Regions from separate parts of the Bacillus sp. KNSH39 genome, predicted to be linked through region 2. Evidence: predicted binding sites of a transcription regulator. Region 2 holds the regulator's gene; each other region holds the start of a gene.
What was found. Region 2 encodes Rex, which represses fermentation and respiration genes when NADH is low (regulators of the CRP and FNR family bind a similar motif). Its sites were predicted from a motif close to TTGTGAAATATTTCACAA; they were not measured.

Region 1 (6,976 bases), 860 kb from region 2:
GTTCGATCCCGCTAGGCTCCACTTATATTAATATCATTTATGGCGGTGTAGCTCAGCTGGCTAGAGCGTACGGTTCATACCCGTGAGGTCGGGGGTTCGATCCCCTCCGCCGCTACCATAAAGGACCTTTAGCTCAGCTGGTTAGAGCAGACGGCTCATAACCGTCCGGTCGTAGGTTCGAGTCCTACAAGGTCCACCATTAGACGTATATATCTCGGAGGTATACCCAAGTTCGGCTGAAGGGATCGGTCTTGAAAACCGACAGGCGGCGAGAGTCGCGCGGGGGTTCGAATCCCTCTACCTCCTCCATTTTTTCTAAAGTAAATATTTTATCATCGCGGGGTGGAGCAGCACGGTAGCTCGTCGGGCTCATAACCCGAAGGTCGCAGGTTCAAATCCTGTCCCCGCAACCAAATGGTCCCGTGGTGTAGTGGTTAACATGCCTGCCTGTCACGCAGGAGATCGCCGGTTCGACCCCGGTCGGGACCGCCATTTTTACATAAAGGCTCGGTAGCTCAGTCGGTAGAGCAGAGGACTGAAAATCCTCGTGTCGGCGGTTCGATTCCGTCCCGAGCCACCATTTTGAAAACGCAAGCCGACTTAGCTCAATTGGTAGAGCAACTGACTTGTAATCAGTAGGTTGGGGGTTCAAGTCCTCTAGTCGGCACCACTTTCAAAATGAGCCATTAGCTCAGTTGGTAGAGCATCTGACTTTTAATCAGAGGGTCGAAGGTTCGAGTCCTTCATGGCTCACCATTTACAATTTAATGCGGGTGTAGTTTAGTGGTAAAACAAGAGCCTTCCAAGCTCTGGTCGAGAGTTCGATTCTCTTCACCCGCTTTTCAATTATGGGCCTATAGCTCAGCTGGTTAGAGCGCACGCCTGATAAGCGTGAGGTCGATGGTTCGAGTCCATTTAGGCCCACCATAATTGTTCCGCAGTAGCTCAGTGGTAGAGCTATCGGCTGTTAACCGATCGGTCGTAGGTTCGAGTCCTACCTGCGGAGCCATATTTATAGAGAAGTACCCAAGTGGCTCAAGGGGCTCCCCTGCTAAGGGAGTAGATCGCGAACGCGGTGCGAGGGTTCGAATCCCTTCTTCTCTGCCAGAACTGGCCCGTTGGTCAAGTGGTTAAGACACCGCCCTTTCACGGCGGTAACACGGGTTCGAATCCCGTACGGGTCATACTAAAAGAGATAGCATAATCTGCTATCTCTTTTTTGTTGTATAAAAATGGACTTTGGATAGTCTGCTTTTTTATGCAATAGAAGAAATATGAAGTATTCGCTGTTGCAGTTGGGTACATAGAGAGCGGTAAATACAATCATGTTAATTATTTGGACCTGTATGAATATGAAGGAATTAACTTCAACTTGAACTTTTACCCCAGCTGTATGGCTGTAGCCTCCTACACTTGGAGAAACCGATGAAAATGCATCTGGGAGCTACTGTGGAAAATAAATAATATATAGAAGAAGCTGCTTTCTCTCAATAGCTGTGATCTACTGAAGACAGCTTTTTTATGTTGTCAGTATTGTCGAGTTTTGTCGGTAAGTCGATATATTGCAAAAATCGCTGATATAATTTGAGTTACGATCGATAAATTTTAATAATCGCTGATATATTTGGAGTTACGGTCGATATATTCTAAAAATCGCTGGTATAATTTCACTTACCGACAAAAACCACAAGAAAATCCCTTTCACAATCTAAAGAAAACGCCTCCATTGAAATGGATTCCACACCTATTCCAATAACTTTACACTCTATGTGAAAAAGTTCACAAATAGGTCATAATTTGTGAAGTAATTCACAATAATACGTGCTACAATATGAATGTAAAGAAGTTAAACAACATTAAATTAGTATTTTAATTAATTACTTAAACAATCATAAAAAAATATATGTGAACAATAGAGAGGGGAAATTACCATGAAAAAAGGTATCAATCGTGTAGTATTAGTAGGAACAGGAGCTGTAGGTTGTAGTTACGCTTACTCAATGATCAACCAAGGTGTAGCTGAAGAATTCGTATTAGTAGATGTTAATGAAGCAAAAGCAGAAGGGGAAGCAATGGACTTAAGCCATGCGGTACCATTCTCTCCATCACCAACAAAAGTTTGGAGCGGTAGCTATGCAGATTGTAAAGATGCAGATTTAGTTGTTATCACTGCTGGGTTACCACAAAAGCCAGGTGAAACTCGTTTAGACTTAGTTGAGAAAAATACAAAGATCTTTAAACAAATCGTTCGAGGCATTATGGATAGCGGATTCGATGGAATCTTCTTAATCGCAACTAACCCAGTTGATATTTTAACTTACGTAACTTGGAAAGAATCTGGTTTACCGAAAGAGCGCGTAATCGGTTCTGGTACTACTTTAGACTCTGCTCGTTTCCGTTACATGTTAGGTGACTACTTAGATGTAGATCCACGTAACGTTCATGCTTACATCGTTGGTGAACACGGTGACACTGAACTTCCAGTATGGAGCCACGCTACTATCGGTGTACAAAAATTAGAAACAATCTTAGCTAACAACGAACAGTACAAACAAGAAGACTTAGACAAAATCTTCGAAAACGTACGTGATGCAGCTTACCATATCATCGAGCGTAAAGGTGCAACTTACTACGGAATCGGTATGTCACTACTTCGTGTAACTAAAGCAATCTTAAACAACGAGAACAGCGTATTAACTGTATCTGCATACCTTGAAGGTCAATACGGCGAGAAAGATGCTTACGTAGGTGTTCCAGCTGTAATTAACCGCGAAGGTGTACGTGAAATCGTAGAACTTGAGCTAAATGAAGATGAAAAAGCGAAGTTCGCTCATTCTGTAAAAGTATTAAAAGAAACAATGGCACCAGTACTATAATAATTGCTAAATAGTTCAGAGGTGGGAAACTGCTTCTTACCTCTGAACTTATATAATTTAATATAAATTCCTTTTCCGGTTTCCCTTGTATATCCCCAATATACCCCTTTTGCTGGATAAGGGTCGTTTATAGAAAAAGAGCACTCTATTTTACGTAGAGTGCTCTTTATTATTCCGCTATTTGCCGGGCAGTAAAATCTCAATTGATTAAAGTTTCACTTTATTATTTTTTAGGCGTTAATCCTAATTTCTTTAAAATATCTGCCAGTGTACCGCTTTTTGATTTTTCTACAGGTGTTTGTGATTTAGATGCATCTGGCCCTTTTTTCAAGAAGTTCTTTTCAACGAAGCGAATATCTTTTTCGTCGACAATACCATCTTTATTAAGATCTCCGTCTTTTACAGTTAGTCCTTTTTTACCATAGTTGCTAGCAATGATTTCAGCATCTTTAATATCGATTACTTTATCACCATTTACATCGCCGGCAAGGTTTTCGTCAGGTCTTGCATAATAATATTGGCCAAGCAACTTACCGTCTTTTTCAGTACCAAGTTTCGTTGTTAGGCGGCTTGTTAAATGTCCTGGCACCTCTACATATAAGTTATAGTCGCGTTTATTAACTGGAAGTCCATTTAGTTTGAAGTATCCGTATTTATCTAGTGAGCCTTCAAACTTATGACGGTAAGAATCAGTCGCATATACTTTTACGCCAAGCTTTGTATAATCGAACTTTTCATCTAAATATCCGCGTTCATTTAAGAATGCACCAGGTTTAATATTTCCTTCTACTAATGAGTTTAAGGACATAACTGAGAATGTTTGATCTTGAAGTACACGCATTCTATTTGGTTCTGATTCACCTTGTTTCCAGTAAACAAAAATTGGTGATTCTAATTGAGCGTTTGCTTCATAAAACTCATCATTTTCTACTTTGAACGTTACATCAATGAACGGGAAATCACCATCTAATCCAGCAAAATTTTTGTCATCGATAGCTCCGCCAACTGTAACAGAGCCTGCCTCTAGTTTCGGTTCATTTACTTTTGCGGTTACCCCTTTTTGGGAAAGTAGCTTTTCAAAAGCAGGATTAAATTTCGCATTTGCAAATTTGAAGTTCTTCTCTAGGAAGTTTACATTAAATTGCCCAGCAACAAATTGTTTTACGTGTTTCGCGTTTAGTGTTACTGTGAACTCGTCATTTTTATATAATTCTTTTTTATCGTAACTAGTTTTTGCATATTGAGCACCTTGCGGGATAAACCAGTAGTTATTTACACCGTTTGGATAGTCAGGACCTGCAGTTGCATAATCGAAAATATATACGCCTGTGTTCATTGGACCTTCCGTTCTGAAGGAGTCAGGTGTAATGCCAACTTTAAAGTCGCCATTTGCATTAATCGGTAAAAACTTATGCAAGTATGGAGAATAGTCATAGTACATAACGCCATTCGCTTCTTGCGTAATGTTTAATCCTTTTCCTTTTAAGTAATCAACGTTTGAATCGTATACGTTTCCTTTAATCCATAGTGCTTTTTTGCCATCTTCTACTGTATAATTTTCTTCATTTAACTCGTAAATACCAGGTTTTAATCCAGTTAATTTCACTTCTGGTGGTGTATTATCAATTACAACATAATCACCTTTTACACGTGCTTTCCCAGCCTTATCATAACCGACAAACTCAATTGTGTAGTCTCCTTCTGGTAAGTTGATTTTCTCATTACCGATTGGTTTTGCAGGATCATTTGTAAAAGGATACACTTTTCCATTAAAGAATGAATCTAAGTAGTAATACACATCAGTTTTTAGGCCACTCGTGTTTAATGTTCCAATGAAGCCAAGAGCTTTATTTGTTTTGGAATCTTTTACGATAAGATCTAACGTTTCAAGTTCGCTGTTTAATTGGAATGCTCCGTGAACATACGATTCACCGTATGGATTGAATTTAGATGTATCAGTTGAAATTGCTTTTCTTGATAGTATTGCATTTTCAATACCAGGCTCTGATACACGAATAGAGAATGGGATTTGATATGTTTCTTCTTTATTTTTTGTGTTCGTAATATGAATGTACCCTTCATATCGGCCTTGTTTCACACCGGCTGGAACATTAATTTTTGCTTCAATTTCACCTGTTTTGCCAGCATCAAGAGTAATTGTTTCTGGAGCAGAGATTTTTACACCGTTTGCGACAGCATCGTTAATAGTAGACGATGCTGGTGTATAAGAAATTTCTGTTTTAAATTCTTTTTTCTCTTGTTTATTATGATTAGTTACTTTTATATTTCGTTTTTGTTCAAGAGCTTCACCGTCTTTTTGATAAAACTTACCGAATGCAATAGATCCAGTTTCTTCGGGTACTTCAATTACTTCATCATTTACAACAGTTTGTGTCGTATCTAATACTTTAAAGCTTGTTTCTGTACGAACGGCGTTGTAAGCATCTACTCGCCCAGCTCCAACTTCATATACGGAATATTTTTCTTTTAAATCATTAGCTGTGTTCATAAGAGACGCTTTTACATCGAACGGAGAGTAGTCTGGGTGTTCTTGTAAAATTAGAGCAGCAACGCCAGCGATATGAGGAGAAGCCATAGATGTTCCTTGCATACGCTCATAGGAAACAGCGTAGTTTTCACCCTCTTGCGGGTCGTTAATATATTCAGGAACTGTTGAAAGGATAGCGACACCAGGCGCTGTAATATCAGGCTTAATATCATCATTTGCTGTAACAGGACCGCGTGAGCTAAAGTCTGCAAGATGATCGCCTTCTGTTTGAATGTAATTAATTTCATCGAGAGTTAAGGAGGTGCTACCTTGTTCGATTTGAGCTTTTAGTTTTTCACCTTCTTCTTTCGTTAGGCGGAATGCTGGAATGTATTTTGTACTTTCGCCAACGTAGAAAGGAATTTCTCCATCCACATTGTTATAAATAATAACGGCTTTTGCACCTGCTTGTTTTGCATTAGCAATTTTTTCATCAAATGACAGTGTACCGCGTGCAACGAGAGCGATTTTTCCTTTTACATCTTTTTTACTAAACTCGTCAGGCGTACCAATTCCTACATATTCAATAGGTAAAGTTTGTCCCTTGAAATCTTCTATTTTATCAGTGAAGTTTTTGCCGAATAGAATTAGGTTAGGAAATTGTAATTGTCCAGCATGACCTGATAGTTTCGGTAAGGAAATAGAGCTATCACTTGCTCCAACCGTAATTGCAAATGGTGAAGCACCTGGTGATCCGAGTGTTGATGGATTTGGTCCAGAGTTACCAGCAGCAACGACTGTAACAACGCCTGAAAGCATTGCATTATTAACAGCGATAGATGTTGGATCGAGTGGATTGTTGCTATCATCACCTAACGATAAGTTAATAACGTTCATACCGTCAGAAATGGATTTATCAATTGCAGCGATAATACCTGAACTATCTCCACTTCCGTATGGACCGAGTACACGATAGTTATACAGTTCAATGTCAGGTGCAACACCTTTTACTGCTGAATCAGATTGGTTCTTCTTTTGGGCAGAAACGATACCTGCTACGTGAGTGCCGTGGGCTGTGTAGAAGGAAGAACCACGGTTATCAAATTCAGGAGCACCAGATTGTTGCCATTCTGAATAAGTAGTTTCCATTGGATCTGCATCATTATTAATAAAGTCCCAACCCTTTACTGAGTTTAGGTCTACTTTGCTAGAGTCCTCACCAGGTTTCGCGCGATAGCCTTTATATACGTCTTTTAAGTCAGGATGATTGTAATCAATACCTGTATCTAATACACCAACTTTAATTCCTTTTCCGGTAATGCCCTCACTATGTAACTTATCTACTCCAATTTGCGGGATGCTATCTGTTAGTTTTTGAGGCGCTTTTTGCTCAGCTTGTTTTGGTAAATTTAATTTCACTTCGTAATCTTTCCAAATACGTTTTACAACGCCAATTCGTAACAATTCTTCTACTGTATTTGCTGGTAATGTCATCGCAACACCATTTATCGCATGCTTATAAGAACGTTTAATTTGTACAGACTGGAAGTTTCCTGATTTTACTGATGGGCTGAATTGATAAAGACGTTTTAGTCCTTTTTCGAATTCTTCA
Region 2 (10,713 bases):
CTTTTTTATATATTCAAAACCTGTATAATAAAGAGCAGAGAACATTGTGAGTAAAGTAGGTGAAGTCTGTGAGTAAATATGAAGTAACAACAAAATCTTCTGAGGAAACACAAAGGTTATCAGAAAAACTAGGTGAGCTCGTAGAGGCACAAGACGTAATTATTTTAGAAGGAGATCTTGGAGCTGGTAAGACGACTTTTACAAAGGGACTAGCAAAAGGTCTTGGAGTGAAAAGAGTTGTAAATAGTCCTACCTTTAATATCATTAAAGAATATAAAGGAAGATTACCGCTATATCATATGGACGTGTATCGCTTAGCAGAAAGTGAAGAGGACTTAGGCTTTGATGAATATTTCTACGGTGAAGGAATTACGGTAGTAGAATGGGCTCATTTAATAGAAGCATATTTACCGAATGAAAAGTTACAAATTAGTTTATTCCATGCTGGAGATGACACAAGAAAAATTATACTCGAGCCAATTGGAGATCGCTATATTAGATTATGTGAGGAGCTATTACAAGATGAAAGTACTAGCAATTGATACTTCAAATTACGTAATGGGTGTATCCCTTATTGAGGAAGAAAACGTAATTGGGGAAATCATTACAAATTTAACAAAAAACCATTCTGTACGTCTTATGCCAGCTGTAGAGAAACTGTTAAAAGAATGCGGTGTAAAACCGAAGGAATTAACTAAAATCGTTGTAGCTGCTGGACCTGGATCCTATACAGGTGTTCGTATAGGCGTGACAGCGGCGAAAACATTAGCTTGGTCACTTCAAATACCAATTGTAGGTGTATCAAGTTTAGAGGTAGTAGCTGCAAACGGTGCTAACTTTAACGGGTTAATTTGTCCTTTATTTGATGGAAGACGTGGGCAAATTTATACTGGGTTATATACATATGAAGGAGAGCAGTTAACTTCAATAGAAGAAGACCGAATTATTCTTATTGTAGACTGGTTGCAAATGTTAAAAGATAAAGGACAGCCTGTTTTATTTATCGGTAACGATGTTAAATTGCATAAAGAAACAATTATAGAACATTTAGGTGATCAAGCTGTATTCGCTCCATTTACTAAAAATAACCCAAGACCAAGTGAGCTAGCATTCTTAGGATTACAAAAAGAAGAACAAGATGTGCATACGTTTGTTCCAAGCTATCTTCGTTTAGCTGAAGCTGAAACAAAGTGGTTAGAAAGTCAAAACAAGTAGGAGCTTGCAGAAGATGGATATGATATTTAGAAAGATGGAGCTTGATGATATTGCTCAAATTGTAGCTATTGAAGAAGCGTCTTTTTCAACTCCTTGGACTGCAGATGCCTTTCACCGTGAATTAACGATGAATGAACATGCACATTATATTGTGTTAGAAAAAGATGGTCGTGTAGTCGGGTATTGTGGATTGTGGATAATTATTGATGAATCACATATAACAAATATAGCTATTTTGCCAGAATACCGAGGTCAAAAGTTAGGAGATGCCCTATTGAAAGCAGTTATTTCTGAAGCGAAAGAACTAGGGGTAAAAACAATGACACTTGAAGTACGTGTATCAAATGAAGTAGCAAAGCAGTTATACAGAAAATACGGATTTCAAAATGGTGGGATTCGTAAACGATACTATGCAGACAATCAGGAAGATGGTCTCGTAATGTGGGTGAATATATAATGGAAAAAAATACGATTATACTTGGTATTGAAACAAGTTGTGATGAAACAGCAGTAGCAGTTGTTAAAAATGGAACGGAAATTATTGCGAATGTCGTTGCATCACAAATTGAAAGTCATAAGCGTTTTGGCGGCGTTGTACCAGAGATTGCATCCCGTCATCATGTAGAAGAAATTACAGTTGTGTTAGAAGAAGCTTTAAAGGAAGCAAATATCACATTTGATGATATTGATGCAATTGCTGTAACAGAAGGTCCTGGTTTAGTAGGAGCACTTCTAATTGGAGTAAATGCAGCGAAGGCAGTAGCGTTTGCACATGATATTCCGTTAGTCGGTGTTCATCATATTGCTGGTCATATTTATGCGAACCGTTTAGTAAAAGAAGTTCAATTCCCGTTATTATCACTTGTTGTATCTGGTGGGCATACAGAACTTGTTTATATGAAAGAACATGGTTCATTCGAAGTAATTGGTGAAACACGAGACGATGCAGCTGGAGAAGCATATGATAAAGTAGCTCGTACGTTATCTATGCCATATCCAGGTGGTCCTCATATTGATCGCCTTGCACATGAAGGAGAACCGACAATTGATTTGCCTCGTGCATGGCTAGAACCGGATTCGTATGATTTTAGCTTTAGTGGATTGAAATCAGCAGTTATCAACACTGTGCATAACGCAAAACAGCGCGGTATAGAAATTGCACCAGAAGATTTAGCAGCAAGTTTCCAAGAAAGTGTAATAGATGTACTTGTAACGAAAGCAGCTCGTGCAGCAGAAGCTTATAATGTAAAGCAATTACTTCTTGCTGGTGGAGTAGCTGCTAATAAAGGACTTCGTGCGCGATTAGAAGAGGAATTTGCACAAAAAGAAAACATTGAATTAATTATTCCGCCGCTATCTTTATGCACAGATAATGCAGCGATGATTGCAGCGGCAGGGACAATTGCTTATGAACAAGGTAAGCGTGCAACATTAGCCTTAAATGCAAATCCAGGATTAGATATTGAAGCATAGTTATACACATAATTAACCACAGGTTGTGGATAAAACCCATATTATCTGTTGATAATGTGGGTTTTATTGTGTATATAAAATGTTGATAACTTTTTTATTGACTGTGGATAATGTGGAAAAGTTATTTTGATGTTTATTTTATAAAGGTGGATATGTGTATAAACTTGTGGATAAATAGGTTGATGTCAGACCTTTGAATTTGTTCTTTTTCGGGAAATAAAAAGCAAGAAGATATCCCCGAAAAACATTTTGAAACATCTCCCCATTATAGAAGATGCTAATATTGTCAATCTTTGTCGTTAAAACGATATTTCGTGTCGAATTGTTAATATATATAGGGTTACAATAGATATATTTAAAAAATCGTTAGTATATTCTAAGTTACGATAGATATATTCAAAAAATTGTTTAAGTAATAAAAAAAGATGTCACATAGTCAAAAGTCCTGACTTATGAGACATCTTCCTTATTTAAATATGCTTATACATGCAGCTCTTCCCATTCTGCCATACAAGTTTCAAGTTGTTCTTGTAGCGTTTGCTTTTTAGTTGTAATTTCACTAGCTTTTTCATAATCTGCATATATTTCTGGTAAGCAAAGTTGATCTTCTAACGTAGCAATTTCTTCTTCTAATTCCACTATACTTTGTTCTAGCTCTTCAATTTTTCTAGTGCGTTGACGCTCTAGTTTTTTACGCTCTTTTTCTTCTAAATAATTTAATTTCTCTTGTGCAATCACCTTTTGAACAGGAACGTCACTTTCTTGCTGTTCAAGTTCTGCACGTTCAATCATTTCATTTTTCTTTTCAACGTAGTAATCGTAATCCCCTAAATATTCCTGTGCACCTTCTGTTGATAACTCAACCACAGTCGTTGTTACACGGTTAATAAAGTAGCGGTCATGTGAGACGAATAGAAGAGTCCCTGGGTAATCAATTAAAGCATTCTCCAAAATCTCTTTACTATTTAAATCAAGGTGGTTCGTAGGCTCATCTAGAATTAACAAATTTGACTTTTGCATCATAAGTTTTGCAAGAGCTAATCGAGCTTTTTGTCCACCACTAAGGGAAGATACTGGTTTCAGTACATCATCTCCTGTGAATAAAAAATTCCCAAGTATAGTACGGATTTCTTTTTCCGGTTGCAGTGGATATTCATCCCATAGTTCATTTAAAACCCGTTTAGAAGATGTTAAGTTTGCTTGTTCTTGATCATAATAACCAACAGATACATTTGATCCGAAAGAAACATCACCATTTAATAGTGGTAACTTATTCACAATGGATTTTAACAATGTGGATTTCCCAATTCCGTTTGGACCAACTAAAGCAACACTATCTCCGCGAGTTAAGCGCATAGTTACATGTTCAATTATAGGGTTTTCATCATAGCCGATGGTTGCATCATTTACTTGTAAAACATCATTTCCACTTTGTTTTTCAATATCGAAGTGGAATGATGCTGACTTAGAATCCCCTAATGGTCTCGTTAATAATTCCATTCTGTCTAGTTGTTTCCGGCGACTTTGAGCACGTTTCGTTGTAGAAGCGCGAGCTATATTCTTTTGAACGAAGTCCTCAAGTTTTGCGATTTCATCTTGTTGTTTTTCGTAACGTTTCATTTCTTGCTCATATAATGCTGATTTTAAGTCTAAATATTTACTGTAGTTACCAACAAATCGTCTGCTTTCTTTATTCGAAATTTCATATACTTGTGTAACGAGTTTGTCTAAGAAATAACGGTCATGTGAGACGATTAATATTGCGCCAGGATAACCTTGCAAATATTGCTCAAGCCATGTTAATGTTTCGATGTCTAAATGGTTTGTAGGCTCGTCCAAAATAAGTAAGTCTGGTTTTGTTAATAATAATTTCCCGAGAGCTAATCTTGTTTTTTGCCCGCCGCTTAAAGTAGAGATCGTCGTCTGGTGCGTTTCAACTGGGAAGCCAAGGCCGCTTAAAATGGAGCGAATATCCGCTTCATATTGATATCCACCTTGATCTTTATAATTGAGTTGTAGTTGGTCATAATCAGCTAACAATCTTTCATATGTAGCTTCGTTTGAAAAGTTTTCTTCTTTTCCCATTTCTTGCTCAAGCCTTCGAAGTTTTGTCTCCATTTGCTGTAAGTGGGTAAAGACGGTTAGCATTTCATCCCAAATTGTTAAAGACGTTTCTAGTCCAGTATTTTGAGCTAAATATCCGATTGAGACATCTTTCGGTTTTATAATTTCGCCACCATCATGAGATAATTCACCAGCGATAATTTTTAATAATGTAGATTTTCCTGCTCCATTCCTTCCAACTAATGCGATACGATCTTTTGTTTGTACTTCCAATTTTATGTTTGCAAGAATCGTTTCTGCACCGTATAATTTCGAAAGCGCGTTTACTTGTAATAAAATCAATGTTTTCACCTCAAATAATTTCTTAACTTTGCCATGTTTATATTTCTCAATCATACTAAAAATAGTGTATAGTTTAAAATAAAGAGAGAATACTTCTTCTCTTTATTATACAAGGAATTTAATGAGTGCTAAACTTCTGTATTTGATTAAAGTATATGAATAAAGATAGGAAGAGAGGAGAGGTCATATGGATCAGCAAAAGATTCCACAAGCCACTGCTAAAAGATTGCCTCTATACTATCGATTTATCCAAAACTTATCTCTTTCTGGTAAGCAGCGTGTTTCATCGGCCGAATTGAGTGAGGCAGTAAAAGTAGATTCCGCAACAATACGAAGAGATTTTTCGTATTTTGGAGCGTTAGGGAAAAAGGGATATGGATATAACGTAAATTATTTATTATCATTTTTCCGCGAAACACTTGATCAAGATGATATAACACGTGTAGCACTTATTGGAGTAGGTAATTTAGGGACCGCTTTCTTACATTATAATTTCACGAAAAACAATAATACAAAAATTGAAATGGCATTTGATGTTAGTGAAGAGAAAGTTGGAACAGAAATCGGGGGCATTCCTGTATATCATTTAGATGAATTAGAAGAGAGATTATCAAATGATATACAAGTGGCAATATTAACAGTACCGGCTACAGTAGCACAAGCTGTAGCAGATAGATTAGCTGAAACAAGCGTGCACGGTATTTTGAATTTCACACCAGCGCGATTAAACGTATCAGAGAATATTAGAATTCATCATATTGACTTAGCTGTAGAGTTACAAACATTAGTTTACTTTTTGAAAAACTATCCACAATAAAACGCAGAGGAAGCGACCTCTGCGTTTTATTATTGTTTCTTCTTTGTGAATTTAACTAATATAAGGCGAAGTGCCAAATTAAAATCAATTGTTGCCATAACTGCAAATAGTATTGTCCACATATTCCAGATTGTATCTGTCACGTTCGTAATGGCGAAGCGTGTAAAGATACATCCAAGAAGGAAGTATAGTGCAGCCATGAACAATGGTGAGTTTCTCATACAAAAAATCCTCCGATAAAGCCTTGCATTTTTTCAGCTTCTTTAATCATTTCTTGAATTTGTTCATTGCTCATAAAAATTTGCCCAATAGCGACTAATGTATTCATCGCAACATGAGCTGCAATCGGAACGATAATACGTTTCGTCTTCACATATAAGAAGGCAAATACGAGCCCCATAGCAGTGTATACCAATAAGTGAGTAAAATCAAAATGAATTGCTGCGAATACAAGCGAACTAATGATAGCTGCGATAAAGAAGTTAAACTTCTTATAAAGCGTGCCGAATAGAATTTTTCTAAATACGATTTCTTCTAAGATAGGTCCAATTATAGAAACAACAATAAGGAACCAAGGTGTCGTTCTTGCAATTTCCATAAGTTTCATTGTATTTTCTGAACCTTGTTTAATTCCTAGCAGCTGCATCTCGATCATACCGGCAACTATTTGTGAAAAGAAAGCTAAGAAGAACCCGATAAAAATCCATCCAATAGTAGCTGGAACAGAAGAGCGCATTGCATCTAAATGCCTGTCACGAATATCTGTTCTAAGTAACCAAAGTACGATACATAATGCAACAAAGAAGCTAATAATTGCCCAGTGTCCTGTTATGATTTGTCCTTTTTCCTCAATGGTAAATCCTCTATTATCATAGAGTCCTGTTTTTAGGAGAAGTGGTAATCCAACAACGCCAGATAACTGCATTAAAATGTATGTAACGATAATCCACCAGTATTGTTTCTTCAAATGGTTTAACCATCCTTTCTAACTATAGTGTATGAGATAAGTTAGGATAACATGTAAATATGCTACCTACGATATAAACCTCTTGAATTATGTTTTTTTCGTAAATCCTTATTTGAAATTATAATAGAAGACAGGAGAAAGTTGTATGTGTAGCGAAAACAACTTAGGGTGTCCTTTCATATTGTAACATACGAGCAGTGGAAACAACGATTCATATAGTAAAGGCAGTATTGTATATAGAAAGTTTATATAGTGATTTGCGAAAAAATTATGATTTTTTTACTTGCAAAAGAAATTGAGATTATTTATTATTATAAGTGTGTTAGCACTCGGATGACTTGAGTGCTAATAAAAGAAATTTACATAACAAAATGAGGAGGTTATTGTTCATGCTAAAGCCATTAGGTGATCGCGTTGTAATTGAGCTTGTTCAAGCAGAAGAAAAAACAGCAAGTGGTATCGTATTACCAGATACTGCAAAAGAAAAACCACAAGAGGGTAAAGTTGTTGCAGTAGGTACTGGTCGAGTGCTTGAGAATGGTGAGCGTGTTGCTTTAGAGGTAGCAGCAGGTGATCTTATCATCTTCTCAAAATATGCAGGTACTGAAGTGAAATATGAAGGTACAGACTACTTGATTTTACGTGAAAGTGACATTTTAGCAGTTATCGGTTAATTATATAAATCTTAAAAAATCCAAGGGGGTCAATTATTATGGCAAAAGATATTAAATTTAGTGAAGAAGCACGTCGTTCGATGCTTCGCGGTGTCGACACTCTTGCAAACGCAGTAAAAGTTACGCTTGGACCAAAAGGTCGTAACGTTGTACTTGAGAAAAAATTTGGTTCACCACTTATTACAAATGATGGTGTAACAATCGCAAAAGAAATCGAATTAGAAGATGCATTCGAAAACATGGGTGCGAAATTAGTAGCAGAAGTTGCTAGCAAAACAAATGACGTAGCTGGTGACGGAACAACAACTGCAACTGTATTAGCGCAAGCTATGATTCGTGAAGGTCTTAAAAACGTAACAGCTGGTGCGAACCCAATGGGTCTTCGTAAAGGTATCGAAAAAGCTGTTACTGCTGCAATTGAAGAATTAAAAACGATTTCTAAACCAATCGAAGGCAAATCTTCTATCGCACAAGTAGCTGCTATTTCTGCAGCTGACGAAGAAGTAGGTCAATTAATCGCTGAAGCAATGGAGCGCGTTGGTAACGACGGCGTTATTACTTTAGAAGAGTCTAAAGGATTCACAACAGAATTAGACGTAGTAGAAGGTATGCAATTTGATCGTGGATATGCATCTCCTTACATGATTACTGATTCTGACAAAATGGAAGCAGTTCTTGATAACCCATACATCTTAATTACTGACAAAAAGATTTCTAACATTCAAGAAATCTTACCAGTATTAGAGCAAGTGGTACAACAAGGTAAACCACTTCTTATCATTGCTGAAGATGTAGAAGGCGAAGCTTTAGCTACATTAGTAGTGAACAAACTTCGTGGTACATTCAACGTAGTAGCTGTTAAAGCTCCTGGATTTGGTGACCGTCGTAAAGCAATGCTAGAAGATATCGCAATCTTAACAGGTGGCGAAGTAATCACTGAAGAATTAGGTCGTGACTTAAAATCTGCTACAGTTGAATCTTTAGGACGCGCTGGTAAAGTTGTTGTTACAAAAGAAAACACAACTGTAGTTGAAGGTGTAGGAAGCACAGAACAAATCGAAGCTCGCATCGGTCAAATCCGTGCGCAATTAGAAGAAACAACTTCTGAATTCGATCGTGAAAAATTACAAGAGCGTCTTGCTAAACTAGCAGGTGGCGTAGCAGTAATTAAAGTAGGTGCAGCAACTGAAACTGAGTTAAAAGAGCGCAAACTTCGCATTGAAGATGCACTTAACTCAACTCGTGCAGCAGTAGAAGAAGGTATCGTTGCAGGTGGTGGTACTTCACTTATGAACGTATACACAAAAGTAGCTTCTATCGTAGCTGAAGGCGACGAAGCAACAGGTATCAACATCGTACTTCGCGCACTAGAAGAGCCAGTTCGTCAAATCGCAATCAACGCTGGTCTAGAAGGATCTGTAGTTGTAGAGCGTCTAAAAGGCGAAAAAGTAGGCGTTGGTTTCAACGCAGCTACTGGCGAATGGGTTAACATGCTTGAGTCTGGTATCGTAGATCCAGCTAAAGTAACTCGTTCTGCACTTCAAAACGCAGCATCTGTTGCAGCTATGTTCTTAACAACTGAAGCTGTAGTTGCTGACAAGCCAGAACCAAATGCACCAGCAATGCCTGACATGGGCGGCATGGGCATGGGCGGTATGGGCGGAATGATGTAATTCCGTTTGTCCTAAAAAACATCCATTTCTATATAGAAATGGATGTTTTTTTATGTTTTTTAGAAAAGGAAATGAATTTCTGTAGAATTTTGTCGCTTTCTCTCTTGACCATATTGATACTTCATTGTTAGAATCTAGGAAGATAATATAAAACGATCCTTCATATATCCTCAATGATATGGTTTGAGAGTCTCTACCGGGTTACCGTAAACAACCTGACTATGAAGGCAGTGTGTCTTATATTTATAAAGAGCGGAGACTATCTTTCTTTATAAAGCCAGACCCCTGCCTTTTCTTTGTTATGAGACTAGAGGCGGAGGACTGGCTTTTTTTATTATATTGGTAATGCTTTTCGCCAAATTGGTGAAAATATTTATATACGAGAACTAACGTTGGGGTGATTATTTTGAAGAAACAACACGATACAATTATCGTTTTAGATTTTGGAAGTCAATACAATCAGTTAATAGCACGTCGAATTCGTGAGTTCGGTGTATACAGTGAACTTCATCCACATACAATTACTGCAGAAGAAATTAAAGCAATGAATCCAAAAGGGATTATTTTCTCTGGTGGACCAAATAGTGTATACGGTGAAGGTGCATTACATTGTGATGAAAAAATCTTTGAACTAGGTTTACCAATCTTCGGTATTTGTTACGGTATGCAGCTTATGACGCAACACTTCGGTGGTAAAGTAGAGCGTGCAAATCACCGTGAGTACGGAAAAGCTGTTCTTAAAGTAGAGAACGAATCAAAATTATATGCGAACCTTCCAGAAGAGCAAGTTGTATGGATGAGCCATGGCGACTTAGTAACTGGTTTACCTGAAGGATTCGTAGTAGATGCAACAAGTGAGTCTTGCCCAATTGCTGGTATGAGCAATGAAGCGAAAAACTTATACGGTGTACAATTCCACCCAGAAGTACGTCACTCTGAGCACGGTAACGATTTAATTAAAAACTTCGTATTCGGTGTATGTGGTTGTTCTGAAGGATGGAACATGGAGAACTTTATTGAAGTAGAATTAGAAAAGATTCGTGAAACTGTTGGAGACAAAAAAGTACTATGCGCACTTAGTGGCGGTGTAGACTCTTCTGTTGTAGCAGTATTAATTCATAAAGCAATTGGTGATCAATTAACATGTATTTTCGTTGACCACGGTTTACTTCGTAAAGGTGAAGCAGAAGGCGTTATGAAAACATTTAGCGAAGGCTTCCATATGAACGTTATTAAAGTGGATGCAAGAGACCGCTTCATGGACAAGTTAAAAGGTGTAGAAGATCCAGAACAAAAACGTAAAATCATCGGTAACGAATTCATTTACGTATTTGATGATGAAGCGTCAAAATTACAAGGTATGGACTTCTTAGCGCAAGGTACACTTTACACAGATATCGTTGAGAGTGGTACAGCAACTGCGCAAACAATTAAATCTCACCATAACGTTGGTGGACTTCCAGAAGACATGCAGTTCAAATTAATTGA
Region 3 (6,976 bases), 680 kb from region 2:
TGCTTTAGGCTTCTCTAAATACTCAAATGAGTTTTTATAGTGCTCATCCATTTCTAATTGATTCCCTAACGCCTTTTGAACAGCTAATGAGTAAATATTTACTGTTACTTCCCTTACTTTAGACCACTTCCACGGTTCTTGCTGATGTAAATGACCAACTTCATGCCACGGTCCCCATCCATCCTTCTCAAGTACCTCTATATCTAAAACTCTATTCATTGCAGTTGGAATATATCCTGTATGATAATGTTTCGCAAACATAAAGTCCCCTTTAGCAGGCTTCCGTTTTTCAACAAACTGAACATAATGAGTTGGAGATTTTGCAACCCCAACACTGTCCTCAGATAATCCTGCCACTGCGTTTTCTAAACGGATAATCTTATCATGCAATTTCATTAAATCTGTTGGATCCGTATTCTTCATATATTTCTGCACAGAATCGTAAGTAGTAGTAATTAAGCTTCTCTCACCTTTTAATTCAACTGCATAAGGATCCTTATATTTTTTTAACATTTCATCCCAATCTTTTTTCGTATGCTTACCTAAAATAAATAAAGGAAAGTGACTACCACCATTTGTAACGGAAGCTGTTACTTCTCCTTCGTTATTCATATTATAAAAATATAAAATACCGCCTCTTGAAGATGAAATAACATTTTTTCCTGGTTTTAAATCAAACTCCTCTGGGTCCTTTTCATCATAAGATCTCGTTCCAATAAAACCTTGGATAGACTGCGTTCCTTTTATGTCAATTGTAATCTCTTCATTTGGCTCTGCATAAATTCCAGTCGGTTCATTAGCGGAAAGTTTCCAAGTAACTCTTAAACGATTATTTTCTTCTTCTACGCTACCTTTCCCCGGCAACTGAAATACTCTCTGCTCAAATTTATTCTCTTCTAATTTCCCACCTTTATTCTCTTCCAAAGGCGCCGCATATCCTTTTGATGCTTCGAAAGCTACTGGTGATAATAATGTAGATATACATATACCTGCTACTAATACCCTACTCTTTTTCTTCTTTGACATAATCTGTGTCCCCTGTCCTTTTTTTAGACAAACCATCCTATATATTCGTTTAATGAAAAATCCTATTATCTTTATAAAAACATTTAACGAATAGACTAACACCTCGCGCACCTGTATCTATTACTACCGCATTTCCCTCCATGTATTCGCTTTCTTACATTGTACAATTTTTATGTAATATCCCCTCCTCACTTCTCTCTATTTGTGATGAGTTCTCTTGCTACATAAAAAAGAGAATAGTAAAAGATATTTTTCAGTATTGTCATCTATACATCTAAAAATGTGAACAACAATAGAGTTTTACATTTTCTTCATATATGACCATCTATAGGTAGTTTTTCCAACTGAATTGTACACGCTTTACACTTTGTTTGATAGCCTCTCTAATTAGAATAATGTTACAATTTCGTGAATAAAATCCATTTATTGTAACGTTTAGATTTATCCATATTTTATTATTTTTAAATACTTCTTCAAACGTTAAAATAGTGTTTCACTCGATTAATTATTATCTTGATATATCTTTAAAGAATTCATATGAAAAAGCATTGGCATATACCAATGCTTTTTCATTATCTCTTTTGATTCGGTTTATGCGGTTCATTTGGAGTATATGGCTTATTTGGTTTATTTGGAGCCTCAGCCTTTTTCCAACTTACCGCTAACTCTGGACTTGTTTTTTCTTCACTACGCTCAAGTAATACTACTGCATTTTGAATAGTCGGTGTACCTTTATGCGCAATCCCTTGTAATTTCGTTAAATTTCCTGATACTTTAAAGCTAAATCCACCAGCTGGTGTTTGTTTCGGAATTAAAATGCGGAACTTTTCTCCTACATTAAATTCTGTTTTTGTTTCGCCTTTTTCATTTGCAAATTTCACGCCCGCTGGTGCACCTGTTGCTTGCACTTTATACGTTCCGCTTTTTGCATTTGTTTCTACTGTATATAAGCCTGTTTCAAAGAAATCATTTTTTAAGACTGCTTCTTGTTCTTCTGTAGGAGTTACACTCATCGTAATTTCTTGTAGCTCTTCGCTAGCGTTTGCTTTTGCAACGATATCTTTTGTTACTTTCTCTACATTTTTATTTCGGAAATCTAAATCATTAACATCAATTTGTTTTAACGCATTCCATACTGCAAGCTGCGTTGCGTAATGCGCCTCTCTCCAATCAGATACCCCTAATTCTTGTGGACTCTTTTGTGGATATCCATTCAATAGTACACGGTACACATTAATATCCACTTTCCCCATTTCCGGTAAATCTTGACCGCTTGGAGATTTCAAATCTACATTTAAGCAAAAAGCAATTTTGCCATCTGCCGTTTTAATAAGCTCTGTTCGAATTGGCTTCTTCTTGGACTTACTATAACTCCAATTCATTTCATACTTTGTATGGTCCATCACTTCTGCGAATGCTTTTTGAAGTGGGAATAACACAAATAAAACACTTAAAAACATAGCTAAAAGTTTGAACGATTGCTTTATATTCATGTTTACAGCCCCTTAATAACAAACTTAATACTAAGTAGTATTTATTTAGAAACTATTTTTATGCACAAAAAAAGAGTGCTTTTAAGCACTCTTTTTTCTTACCTTAATCTTAGAAATCGAAGTTATCAGGATCTGGACCAACGCGATGATTTTGATTTAACGCATCGATTTTTTCCATATCTTCTTTCGTTAATTCAAAGTTAAATACATCAGCGTTTGCAATAATACGGTGTTCTTTCGTTGATTTTGGAATTGTGATTACTCCATTTTGAAGATCCCAACGTAAAATAACTTGAGCTGTTGTTTTACCGTGTTTCTCAGCAATCTCTTGTAATGTTTCGTTATCTAATAATTGACCTTGCATTAGTGGTGACCATGCTTCCATTTGAATACCTTGTTCTTTACAGAAAGCTTGTAGTTCTTTTTGTGTTAAACGAGGGTGGTATTCTACTTGGTTAATCATTGGTTTAATTTCTGCATCTTTCATTACATCTTGTAAGTGATGGATTTGGAAGTTACTTACACCAATTGCACGTACGCGCTTTTCTTTATAAAGTGTTTCTAGCGCTCTCCATGTATCTTTATATTTTCCTTCTGAAGGCCAGTGAACAAGATATAAATCTAAATAATCTAGTCCTAATTTTTTTAGACTCTCTTCGTATGCAGCGATTGTTGTTTCATACCCTTGATCTGCGTTCCATACTTTTGAAGTAATAAATAATTCTTCTCTTGCAATACCAGTCGCTTCAATACCTGCACGAATTCCTTCACCTACAGCTTTTTCATTTCCGTAAATTGCAGCTGTATCGATGCTGCGGTATCCTGCTTTAATTGCTGATTTTACAGCTTCTACAAGTTCTGGTCCTTCTTCTACTTTAAATACACCTAAACCGAACCAAGGCATTTCTACACCGTTATTTAATACTGCTTTACTTTGTAAGTTTTTCATTTTATTTTCTCTCCTTTTATTTTACTTGATCTCTTTTTTCTAATGTCATGCTCCACGCTGTTAAAATAACAGCGGCTACTACCATAAGGCCACCTACCCAAGCAGTATGGATTAATCCTAATGAATTCGTTACAAGGCCACCTATATAAGAACCTAAAGCGATCCCTCCGTTAAATGCGGCAATATTAATTGCTGAAGCAACATCAACCGCACTCGGAACAAAGCGCTCTGCCAATATAACTACATATACTTGTAGCCCCGGAACATTCATAAATGCGAATAGTCCCATGAAAATAATTGTGATTAATCCAGCTACTTTAAATGGCGCTGTAAATGTTAAAACAAATAATATAATCGCTTGAATCAAGAACATGTAAAATAGCGCTCGAATCGGATTATGATTCGATAATTTTCCGCCGACCATATTCCCTATCGCAATTGCGATTCCATACACTAATAAAATGATAGTAACAGTACTTGCTTCAAATCCTGTTACTTCTTGTAATAACGGAGATAAATACGTAAATGTTACGAATGTACCGCCGTATCCAAGTGCAGTAATAATGAAAACAAGTAATAGTCTTCCATTTTTAATTAATTTAAATTGATCACGAAACGATACAGGTACACCATTTTTTAAATTAGATGGGACGAGTATACTGTTTGCGATGAAAGCAATAATTCCAATTACAACAATCGCCATAAATGACGCTCTCCAGCCAAATTGTTGACCGATAAATGTTCCAATTGGCACACCAGTAATAGTCGCAACTGTTAATCCAGTAAACATAATCGCAATTGCGCTAGCACGTTTATTCTCTGGTACGATTGCAGCTGCAATTGTAGATCCAATTGACATAAACACACCATGTGCAAACGCAGATACAATTCTTGCAATAATTAATACAGTGAAGCTTGTTGCTACCGCCGCAATGCCATTACCAATAATGAAAATAACCATAATCCACATTAATAATGTCTTTCGCGACATACTAGCCGTTAACGCTGTTAAAACAGGAGCTCCTACCGCTGCTCCTAACGCATATAAGGAAACCGTTAAACCGGCTGTTGTAACCGAAACATTTAAATCTTTTGAAATAGATGGTAGTAAACCGACACTAATAAACTCGGTCGTACCAATCCCAAACGCACTAATTGCTAGCGCTAATAAAGCAAACATACTTCTTCGGCTCGTCTGAGCTTCCGAAGATGGTACTGTATATGAACTCAATTGAATTCCTCCTTATTACAAGAAATCCAATCATAATAGTATGATAAAAAGGCCCTTTTATCTTCTAAAAAATATATTTCATACTTACAAATGCTATTATGAATGGTTTCATTCCTTTTTTGAAGAACGCACTTTAAAGTACGATAGGCACTAAAAAGTAACATAGTCACTTTTTGGTACCGTACTACTCATTTGCCTCTTACATGTGCTATTATGAAACATATTTAACATAATAAAAAGTACGTACTTTAAAGTGCTATAGGTACTAAAAAGTAACATTTGTATGATTTAACTTATTTTACTTACAAAGGGAGGATTTCATATGAAGAAATACAATATTCCTGTAGAGGCGACTTTAGAAGTTATCGGCGGAAAATGGAAGGTTGTTATCCTTTGTCACTTAACGAAAGGTACAAAGAGAACGAGTGAACTAAAACGTTCCATGCCTGGTATTACACAAAAAATGTTAACACAGCAATTACGTGAATTAGAAGACGACGGGGTCATTCAAAGAAAAGTATACAACCAAGTCCCACCGAAAGTAGAATATTCTCTTACCGACTACGGTTGGTCTTTAGAATCCATTCTTGATTCTCTTTGTTCTTGGGGCGAATGCCATCTTGAAAAAGAAGGTAACACATCGATGCTAATTGCAGAAGGTGAATAATAGGAAAAAGGAAAAAACGAACATGAATTTGTTCATTTTTTCCTTTTTTTCTTTATATATATGTACATTTCTAACTGGAACAAAATATTTTATACGCTTTCATACCTTGTCAGCACTACGTTATACACTCAATATCAAATAATTAGGAATCATTTTTATGTTAACATAGGTGTATATAGTATATAATATAGGATATATATTATATACACTTTCCGGTAACGGAGCTTTTCCATTATGCGGACAAGCCATGTATCGGACAGTTCATAAATAATAAGTAAGACGTTATGGTTTTAGATTTATGTCAGCTTACTTGCTGTCATAAATTTAAAGGCATTTTATTGTGTTTTGTGAAACTTTGTATAAAGTTTCGTAACCGTTTACTATCTTACTTATAAAAAATAAGAGTATTGCTATCGTAAAGGAGAATTGGAGATGCCAGAAACTATGACTCAAACAAAGCCAGAACAAGAAACTGTACAAATTTCTGCTAGCCAAGGACAACTTGATGTACTTGATCAGTTGTTAAAACCTGAGGTACAAGAATCATTAACAACACTAGTAGAACAGCTTCCAAAATTAACTGAGCTTGTTAACATTTTAACTAAGTCTTATGACTTCGCTCAAACTGTTGCTACTGATGAAGTATTAAAAAGCGACACTGTTGGTGCAATCACAGAGCTTGTAGAACCTGTAAAAGATACAGTGAAAAGCATGGCTGCTACTGCAATCGAAGCGAAAGATCGTGCTGACGAAAGCAACGAAGTTATCGGCCTGTTCGGTCTATTAAAATTATTAAAAGATCCACAAGCACAAAAAATGTTCCGCTTTGTGAACGCATATCTTCAAATTAGTGCAGAACGTAACAATAAATAAGTTAACTTATAACAACAATTAGTAAAGACGGGGGATATCATACTATGTCAAAACAAATTGTCATCTTAGGCGCTGGTTATGGCGGTCTTCTTGCCGCTTTAAACGTACGTAAATATTACAGTAAATCAGAAGCACAAGTTACAGTGATTAACCAATACCCAACGCACCAAATCATCACTGAACTACACCGCCTTGCAGCTGGTAACGTGTCTGAGCAAGCAGTTGCAATGCCACTTACAAAGCTTTTCAAAGGTAAAGATATCGATCTTAAAATCGCAACAGTTGAGTCATTCTCAGTTGATAGCAAAGAAATCAAACTAGCTGGCGGCACTACTTTATCTTACGATGCACTTGTAGTTGCTTTAGGAAGTAAAACTGCTTACTTCGGTATTCCAGGACTAGAAGAAAACAGCATGGTATTAAAATCTGCTGCTGATGCAAACAAAATCTACAAACACGTTGAAGACCGTATTCGTGAATACGCGAAAACGAAAAACGAAGCTGATGCTACAATCGTAATCGGTGGTGGCGGATTAACTGGCGTTGAGCTAGTTGGTGAGCTTGCTGACATTATGCCTAAACTTGCAAAAAGCCACGGCGTAAATCCAAAAGAAGTGAAACTTCTTCTTGTTGAAGCAGGTCCAAAAATCCTTCCAGTATTACCAGACCACTTAATCGAACGTGCAACTACTAGCCTAGAAGCGCGCGGCGTTACATTCTTAACTGGTCTTCCTGTA

Region 1: a site for Rex is predicted at 1,798-1,815, ahead of ACUL40_RS16655 (L-lactate dehydrogenase). Genes of this name have one in related genera too.
Region 3: a site for Rex is predicted at 5,712-5,729, ahead of ACUL40_RS17655 (DUF1641 domain-containing protein). Genes of this name have one in related genera too.

The regions. Positions count from the first base shown of each region.
Region 1 is NZ_JBQXYO010000001.1:3,251,788-3,258,763, reverse strand. It holds tRNA gene ACUL40_RS16725 (tRNA-Ala) at 1-21, shown strand, start outside; tRNA gene ACUL40_RS16720 (tRNA-Met) at 42-118, shown strand; tRNA gene ACUL40_RS16715 (tRNA-Ile) at 123-199, shown strand; tRNA gene ACUL40_RS16710 (tRNA-Ser) at 217-309, shown strand; tRNA gene ACUL40_RS16705 (tRNA-Met) at 337-413, shown strand; tRNA gene ACUL40_RS16700 (tRNA-Asp) at 417-492, shown strand; tRNA gene ACUL40_RS16695 (tRNA-Phe) at 505-580, shown strand; tRNA gene ACUL40_RS16690 (tRNA-Thr) at 595-670, shown strand; tRNA gene ACUL40_RS16685 (tRNA-Lys) at 681-756, shown strand; tRNA gene ACUL40_RS16680 (tRNA-Gly) at 770-840, shown strand; tRNA gene ACUL40_RS16675 (tRNA-Ile) at 851-927, shown strand; tRNA gene ACUL40_RS16670 (tRNA-Asn) at 935-1,009, shown strand; tRNA gene ACUL40_RS16665 (tRNA-Ser) at 1,017-1,107, shown strand; tRNA gene ACUL40_RS16660 (tRNA-Glu) at 1,113-1,184, shown strand; gene ACUL40_RS16655 (L-lactate dehydrogenase) at 1,932-2,876, shown strand; gene ACUL40_RS16650 (S8 family serine peptidase) at 3,100-6,976, opposite strand, start outside.
Region 2 is NZ_JBQXYO010000001.1:4,110,383-4,121,095, forward strand. It holds gene tsaE (tRNA (adenosine(37)-N6)-threonylcarbamoyltransferase complex ATPase subunit type 1 TsaE) at 69-542, shown strand; gene tsaB (tRNA (adenosine(37)-N6)-threonylcarbamoyltransferase complex dimerization subunit type 1 TsaB) at 523-1,215, shown strand; gene rimI (ribosomal protein S18-alanine N-acetyltransferase) at 1,229-1,672, shown strand; gene tsaD (tRNA (adenosine(37)-N6)-threonylcarbamoyltransferase complex transferase subunit TsaD) at 1,672-2,688, shown strand; gene ACUL40_RS21175 (ABC-F family ATP-binding cassette domain-containing protein) at 3,169-5,094, opposite strand; gene ACUL40_RS21180 (redox-sensing transcriptional repressor Rex) at 5,282-5,911, shown strand; gene ACUL40_RS21185 (YdiK family protein) at 5,941-6,132, opposite strand; gene ACUL40_RS21190 (CPBP family intramembrane glutamic endopeptidase) at 6,129-6,878, opposite strand; gene groES (co-chaperone GroES) at 7,268-7,552, shown strand; gene groL (chaperonin GroEL) at 7,591-9,225, shown strand; purine riboswitch at 9,366-9,467, shown strand; gene guaA (glutamine-hydrolyzing GMP synthase) at 9,632-10,713, shown strand, end outside.
Region 3 is NZ_JBQXYO010000001.1:3,429,150-3,436,125, forward strand. It holds gene ACUL40_RS17630 (putative mucin/carbohydrate-binding domain-containing protein) at 1-1,026, opposite strand, end outside; gene ACUL40_RS17635 (thioester domain-containing protein) at 1,599-2,519, opposite strand; gene ACUL40_RS17640 (aldo/keto reductase) at 2,629-3,468, opposite strand; gene ACUL40_RS17645 (MFS transporter) at 3,485-4,648, opposite strand; gene ACUL40_RS17650 (winged helix-turn-helix transcriptional regulator) at 5,022-5,366, shown strand; gene ACUL40_RS17655 (DUF1641 domain-containing protein) at 5,799-6,239, shown strand; gene ACUL40_RS17660 (NAD(P)/FAD-dependent oxidoreductase) at 6,284-6,976, shown strand, end outside.